3 regions of the Streptomyces sp. NPDC052040 genome follow, and region 3 is predicted to be linked to each of the others. Evidence: riboswitches for the same ligand, from Rfam matches in the RefSeq annotation. Region 3 holds a riboswitch; each other region holds the start of a gene.
What was found. A riboswitch is a leader RNA that binds a small molecule or an ion and turns the genes downstream of it on or off. The one in region 3 is predicted to bind cyclic di-AMP.
Positions count from the first base shown of each region.

Region 1: linked by a shared signal. The riboswitch ahead of ACIHAA_RS26755 (transglycosylase SLT domain-containing protein) and the one ahead of ACIHAA_RS00560 (M23 family metallopeptidase) in region 3 are both predicted to bind cyclic di-AMP.
Region 2: linked by a shared signal. The riboswitch ahead of ACIHAA_RS21840 (transglycosylase family protein) and the one ahead of ACIHAA_RS00560 (M23 family metallopeptidase) in region 3 are both predicted to bind cyclic di-AMP.

Region 1 is NZ_JBIUBV010000017.1:37,770-40,023, forward strand. Features, by position in the region: gene ACIHAA_RS26750 (polyprenyl synthetase family protein) at 1-12, opposite strand, end outside; cyclic di-AMP (ydaO/yuaA leader) riboswitch at 694-863, shown strand; gene ACIHAA_RS26755 (transglycosylase SLT domain-containing protein) at 868-1,392, shown strand; gene ACIHAA_RS26760 (HAD family hydrolase) at 1,423-2,254, opposite strand, start outside.
Region 2 is NZ_JBIUBV010000011.1:63,920-66,173, reverse strand. Features, by position in the region: gene ACIHAA_RS21845 (transglycosylase family protein) at 1-698, shown strand, start outside; cyclic di-AMP (ydaO/yuaA leader) riboswitch at 909-1,078, shown strand; gene ACIHAA_RS21840 (transglycosylase family protein) at 1,082-1,795, shown strand; gene eno (phosphopyruvate hydratase) at 2,132-2,254, shown strand, end outside.
Region 3 is NZ_JBIUBV010000001.1:129,935-132,188, forward strand. Features, by position in the region: gene ACIHAA_RS00555 (M16 family metallopeptidase) at 1-680, shown strand, start outside; cyclic di-AMP (ydaO/yuaA leader) riboswitch at 905-1,055, shown strand; gene ACIHAA_RS00560 (M23 family metallopeptidase) at 1,068-1,808, shown strand; gene ACIHAA_RS00565 (GntR family transcriptional regulator) at 2,009-2,254, shown strand, end outside.

The DNA of each region.
Region 1 (2,254 bases), on a different contig from region 3:
GACGACGGTCACGTGGGGTCTCCTGTCTGCTGACGTCTGCTGACGATCACGGTCGGTCTCAAGGACGGTCACTCGGTCGATGACGCCGCCCGTCGACACGGCTTATCGCGTTTGTCGATCTGTCGTCGCCCTCACTCAAGTCAGCGTATCCGGTCACGTTTCGATCACCGCTAGCGCCCACTGTTCCAGGCCGGGTGGTATCGGATCACGAACGGTATGTTCTTGATCATCTGATACGACCAGACATCCCCTGACATAGCCCATACCCACCCCCTGCGGGCACATGGAGGCCGACGCCCGGATTGCGAGCGGCGCCGGACGCCACCACCACCCCCACGACTGCCCGTCCGGACCCTCCGCACACACGGCCGAAGGTGCGCCCGCCGCCCGGGAAATCACCTTGCCTTCTGTCCGTTTTATCCGTATATGCCACTTACGCGAGTAAGTCCAGCATCAACCCCCGGCGACGGCAGTGACATAGCTCACGTGCGCGACATGGGGGCCATCGCGGCGATGCCATCAACTCCCGCTTTGCTAACGGCAACTTGAGCTTTGCTCAACAAACTGGATCATCGGCCCTATTCCCGCACTTCAAGGTCGATTCGGAAGGACTGTGACTTCAGGGCTTGTTCCCGACATGTGCTGTCGCATACCTTCCCATCGATCCGAGCGGAACGCCGAATCCTGCCGCCGCTCGAGAACCCACCGACCCCGACGGCAGGAGCGGGGGACCCAGGTAAGCCGCCGGTCCGGACACACACGGAACGGCTTGGGGTGAAGCCGCGGCCTCGGCAACGAGGACATGGCCGGGCACCTTTCCGCCCGAACCCGACAGCTCACCTCGCAGGCGCCGGAGAGGAATACGACATGTCCGCTTTCGCACTGCCCGCACGCCGCCGGGACCGTGGCTCCAAGGCCACCCGTCTCACCCGTGCCCTCGCCATCGCGGGGACGGGTGCCGCCGTTCTCGCCATGCCGGTCCTCGGAGCCACCAGCGCTTCCGCCGCACCCGGCGCACCGGCGGCGGCCCCTGCCGCCACCACGTCCACCGTCAGCACCGTGAAGACCCAGGGCACCACCCTCGACAGCTGGATACGCCAGTCGCTCGAGGTCATGGCCCAGCACGGGATCCCCGGTACGTACAACGGCATCTACCGCAATGTGATGCGCGAGTCGTCCGGCAACCCCAGGGCCATCAACCTCTGGGACTCCAACGCCCGCGCGGGCATCCCGTCGAAGGGCCTGCTCCAGGTCATCGACCCGACCTTCGCCACGTACCACGTGCCCGGCACGTCGTACGACCCCTACGACCCGGTGGCCAACATCACCGCCGCGTGCAACTACGCCGCCCACCGGTACGGCTCGATCGACAACGTCAACAGCGCGTACTAGTAGCTCCGCCAGTACTCCGCTGGCACCCCGCTAGTAGTCCCGGCAGTGTCCGACGGACCGCCGGCCGACGCGCTCGGCCGGCGGTCCGTCGTAGCCCTCGCGGCCCTCGCGGCCCTCGCGGCCGAAGAGCCTTTCGAGGACGACGGCGATACCGTCGTCCTCGTTGGACAGGGTGATCTCGTCCGCCACGGCCTTGAGTTCGAGGTGGGCATTGGCCATCGCCACCCCGTACGCGGCCCAGTCGAACATCGGCACATCGTTCGGCATGTCGCCGAAGGCGATGGTGTCCAGCGGGCCGAGGCCCAAGTGGTCGGCGGCCAGGGCGAGCCCCGTCGCCTTGGTGATGCCGCACGGCTGGAGCTCGACCGTGCCGGGCCCGGACATGGTGACCGTCGCGAGGGAACCGACCGCGGCCCGCGCCGCCGTGGCCAACTCGTCGTCCGACAGGGCGTGATGGCGCAGCAGCACCTTGCTGATCGGCTCGCACCACAGGTCGTCGCGCCGCTCGACCCGTACCGCGGGCAGGGTGGGGTGCGGCATCCGGTAACCGGGCTCGATCAGGGTGAGCCCGTCCACTCCGTCCTGGTCCACGGCCGCGTACACCTGCCCCACCTCGGCCTCGATCTTGCCGAGCGCCGTCTCCGCCAACTCCCGGTCCAGGGTGATGGAGAACAGCAGCCGGTTCGCACCGGCGTCGTACACCTGCGCGCCCTGCCCGCACACCGCGAGCCCCGTACTGCCGAGGTCGTCCAGCAGCGGCCGCGTCCTGGGCGCCGGGCGCCCCGTCACGACGAGGTGCTGGGCGCCTGCCGCCATGGCCCGCGCCAGCGCGGCCCTCGACCGGTCGGAGAGCGTGTCGTCG
Region 2 (2,254 bases), on a different contig from region 3:
CGGCCACGGGTGTCGACACCGGTATGGCCGACGCGGACTCCGGTGACGGCTCCGTGTCCTTCTCCGGCTCCGGCATGGACATGGGCGTGCCGAAATCGTCCAACTCGTCCCAGTCATCCCAGTCGTCCCCCTCCCCGTCCGGCTCGCCTTCCGCGCCGCACGCGCCGGAGTCCTCCGCCTCGGGCACCGCGTCCTCCACGCCGTCCTCCACGCCGTCCTCGTCCTCCTCCGCGCCGTCCTCCTCCCCCTCGGGTACGACCACCGGCCCGGCCGCCAACGGAACCGGTGGCGCCACCGACCCGAGCGGATCCAAGAGCCCCGGCACCACCCCCTCGACCGCCACCAAGAGCGACGAGTCGGACAAGGTCGGGCAGAACGTGGCATCTTCGGGCGATGATGCGGACGGAAGCGCCGGGGCGGGACGCCACCGTGGCGGCACTGGCGACGAGGGTGCCGAGGGTGACCCCGCCGGCCGTCACGCCTCGCGCGGCACCACCGAGGGGCGCGAGACCGCCGACGGCTCGTACACGGTCCGCCCCGGTGACAATCTCTCCGCGATCGCCGACTCCCTTGACCTCAAGGGCGGGTGGGCCGCCCTCTACGACGCGAACAAGGAGACGGTCGGCACCGATCCGAACCTCATCCTTCCCGGTCAGAGCCTTGCGGTCGCGGGTGGGCCGTCTGCGGACGCCTCCTGAACTCCCGCCTGATTGACCCCACTTCGCCCCCTGCTTCTCGTCCTACTTCGCGCTTAATGTCCGAATTGGCGAGAGTGAGATATGAGTCTCACAAGCCCTGATCGTCTTTGAAATTCGGCGCTTCGACTGCTTACGGTCGTGATCGCTCGCCACAGCGGGCCCCGACGGTCGCAACGCCGAATCCTGCCAGCGGCCGTACGGGAACAGTCGTCGCGTCAAGCGCCGTAGGCAGGAGCGGGGGACCCAAGGTAGGTGCCGCGCCCGGGAGTTGACCGGGTGTGGCTAGGGGTGGAGCCGCGCGCCCGGGGAGGGCGTGCGGCCGGGCAACTCAACCGGCCCGAACCCGACAGCTCACCTCGCAGGCGTCGGTGAGGGGATCAACCATGCTGTGTTCCGGTAAGGGCAAGCACCGTCGCCCGTCCAAGGCCGTCCGCGCCATCACGCTCGCCGGTGTCACCGGTGCCGCCGTCGCCGCCCCGCTGATGGCGGCCGGCAGCGCCTCCGCCGCCACCTCCTCCCAGTGGGACGCCGTCGCCCAGTGCGAGTCCGGCGGCAACTGGTCCATCAACACCGGCAACGGTTTCTACGGCGGCCTCCAGTTCACCAACTCGACCTGGGCCGCCTACGGTGGCAGCGCCTACGCCGCGCGGGCCGACCTGGCCTCCAAGTCGGAGCAGATCTCCGTCGCCGAGAAGGTCCTCGCGGGCCAGGGCAAGGGTGCCTGGCCGGTCTGCGGCACGGGCCTGTCCAGCGCCCCCTACGACGGCGCCCCGGCCTCCTCCGGCAGCTCCAGCGGCTCCAACGGTTCCGCCGGTGCCCAGGACTCCACCAAGAGCACCACCACCCGCTCGACCGAGCCGCAGGCCGCCAACCGCTCCGAGCAGCGTCCGGCCCCGCAGAAGACCGTCACCACCCCGACCGGCGAGAAGGTCAAGAAGGGCGACGGCGAGTACAAGGTGGTCACGGGCGACACTCTCAGCACGATCGCCGAGAAGCACCACGTCCAGGGCGGCTGGCAGAAGCTGTTCCAGCTGAACAAGGACATCGTCGACAACGCCGACCTCATCTACCCGGGCCAGCAGCTGCACCTGAAGTAACGGCTGCCCGGCGGCCGGCCCGCCCCCTCCCCGTGCCCCGACCCCGGCACGGGGGAGGCCAGGGGCGCAGCGCCCCCGTCCCCATGCTCCCCGCTCCGGTGCGCGTTCCCCCGTGCGCGCCGGGGCGGGGCCTTTTTGTCCGCCCGCCCTCCCGGCTTTGTCCGCCCGCCCTCCCGGCCACCCCTCTTTGTTCACCGCGGGAACAATGTGTACCGTCACCCTGTCCACGGGACGGTCGGTCGGCTGGCCGATGCCCCGGGGCGGTTAGGCTCTAGTCGCAAGGCACAGCCGTAAGGCACACAGCCCCGCACTTCCAGCGTCACATCCAAGAAGGAGATGCTCGTGCCGTCCATCGACGTCGTCGTAGCCCGGGAAATCCTGGACTCCCGAGGCAACCCCACGGTCGAGGTCGAGGTCGGCCTCGACGACGGCAGCACGGGTCGTGCCGCCGTCCCGTCC
Region 3 (2,254 bases):
CCGCCAAGCCGCGGCCCGTGCCCCCGGTGACCGCCGACGACACCGGCCGCGTGATCATCGTGGACCGGCCGGGAGCCGTGCAGACGCAGCTGCTGATCGGCCGGGTCGGCGCGGACCGCCACGACCGGGTCTGGCCCGCCCAGGTGCTCGGCACCTACTGCCTGGGCGGCACCCTCACCTCCCGCCTGGACCGGGTGCTGCGCGAGGAGAAGGGATACACCTACGGCGTACGGGCGTTCGGCCAGGTGCTGCTGTCCGCGCCCGACGGCACCGGCGCCGCGATGCTGGCCATCAGCGGCTCCGTCGACACGCCGAACACCGGCCCGGCGCTCGACGACCTCTGGAAGGTGCTGCGCACCCTCGCCGCGGAGGGGCTGACGGACGCCGAGCGCGATGTCGCCGTGCAGAACCTGGTGGGTGTGGCGCCGCTCAAGTTCGAGACCGCGGCGGCCGTCGCGAGCAGCCTCGCCGACCAGGTCGACCAGCATCTGCCGGACGACTACCAGGCGACGCTGTATCAGAGGCTCGCCGACACGGGCACGGTGGAGGCCACGGCCGCCGTGGTGAACGCCTTCCCGGTGGACCGCCTGGTGACCGTCCTGGTGGGCGACGCCGCGCAGATCGAGGAGCCGGTCTCGGCCCTCGGCATCGGTGAAGTGCGCGTGGTCCGGGCCGAGTAGCGGCCCCTCGGACGCGCCCGCGGTGGCACGGCTGAGAACGGCCCCGGTGACCTCCCCGGTCACCGGGGCCCTCCCGCCCGGTGTTTTGTCCGGATTGCCATAGAGGCCGCCTCTCTGGCCTGTGGGATGCGCTACAAACCTCCTGATCGTTTTGGTGGCGGAAAGGGAGTCCTTCTAGCGTCTTGTGGGCTGTCCGTCCGGCAGTGCGCCGCGCCCGCGGCACCGGACAGTCATCGCCGAGTCCCCGTACGGCGCGAGCCAGGGGAGCCGGGGACCCGCCCAAGCAGTCCCTGGGGTGAATCGGGCAGCAGCCCGTAGGAGACCTTCCTGCTCCGAACCCGTCAGCTAACCCGGTAGGCGAGAGGGAAGGAAAGGACCAGCCACTTCATGGCGTTCATCTGCGCCACCGGGAAGCACCGTCGTCCGGGCCGCATGCGGCGCACCACCGCCAACGCCGTGGGGGCCGCGGCGCTCACCACCACCGGCGCCCTCGGCGTCCTGGCCGCCCCCGCCCACGCCGCCGGGCCCGCCGCCGAGGAGACCGGACTCGTCCAGGCCGTCACCCTCGGCGACTCGGTCGCGGCGAAGATCGACGCCCAGGCCGCCGCCCAGAAGCAGGCCGCCGAGCAGAAGGAGGCCGCGCGCCGGGCTGCCGAGAAGGCCCGCGCGGAGCGCGCGGCCAAGGAGCGCGCCGCCCGCGAGGCCGAGCGCAAGCGCCTGAACGCGTTCGTGGTGCCGGTCGCCCACTCCTATGTCTCCACCGGCTACAAGACCGGCGGTTCCCTGTGGTCCTCCGGCGCCCACACCGGCATCGACTTCCACGCCGCGAGCGGCACGTCCGTCCACGCGGTCGGCGCGGGCACCGTCGTCGAGACCGGCTGGGGCGGTGCATACGGCAACCAGATCGTCATCCGGATGCACGACGGCACCTACACCCAGTACGCCCATCTGTCGTCCATCGGCGTCAGCGTCGGTGAGACCGTCACCCCTGGCCGGCAGATCGGCCTCTCCGGGGCCACCGGCAACACCACCGGCCCGCACCTCCACTTCGAGGCGCGCACCGGCCAGGAGTACGGCTCCGACATCGACCCGGTCGCCTACCTCAGGTCGCACGGCGTGAACGTCTGACCGACCGGCCGCCGCGCGGCGCACCCGGCCCCCGACGGCCCCGGCCCCTGTGCCGGGGCCGTCGTCGTTTCGAACTGCTGTCTGTCCAAAAAATATCCATGGATTCCGGCCCGGCGTCGGAAATTCCGGCCCGCTGCAATAGGGTCGACGGGGCACATGTCGTCGACGGCGTTTCACGGGTATTAAGGCGGTGGTCGGTCATGCGTATTCCGGCGCACTCGGTGTGCACGGCGATCCGTGACGACATCGTCGCGGGCGTCCACGAGCGCGGCAGCCGGCTCACCGAGGAACTGCTCGCCCGCCGCTACGGCGTCTCCCGCGTCCCCGTCCGCGAGGCCCTGCGCACCCTGGAGGCCCAGGGCTTCGTCGTCACCCGCAGGCATGCGGGCGCCTGTGTCGCGGAGCCCACCGAGCAGGAGGCCGCCGACCTGCTGGAGATGCGGCTG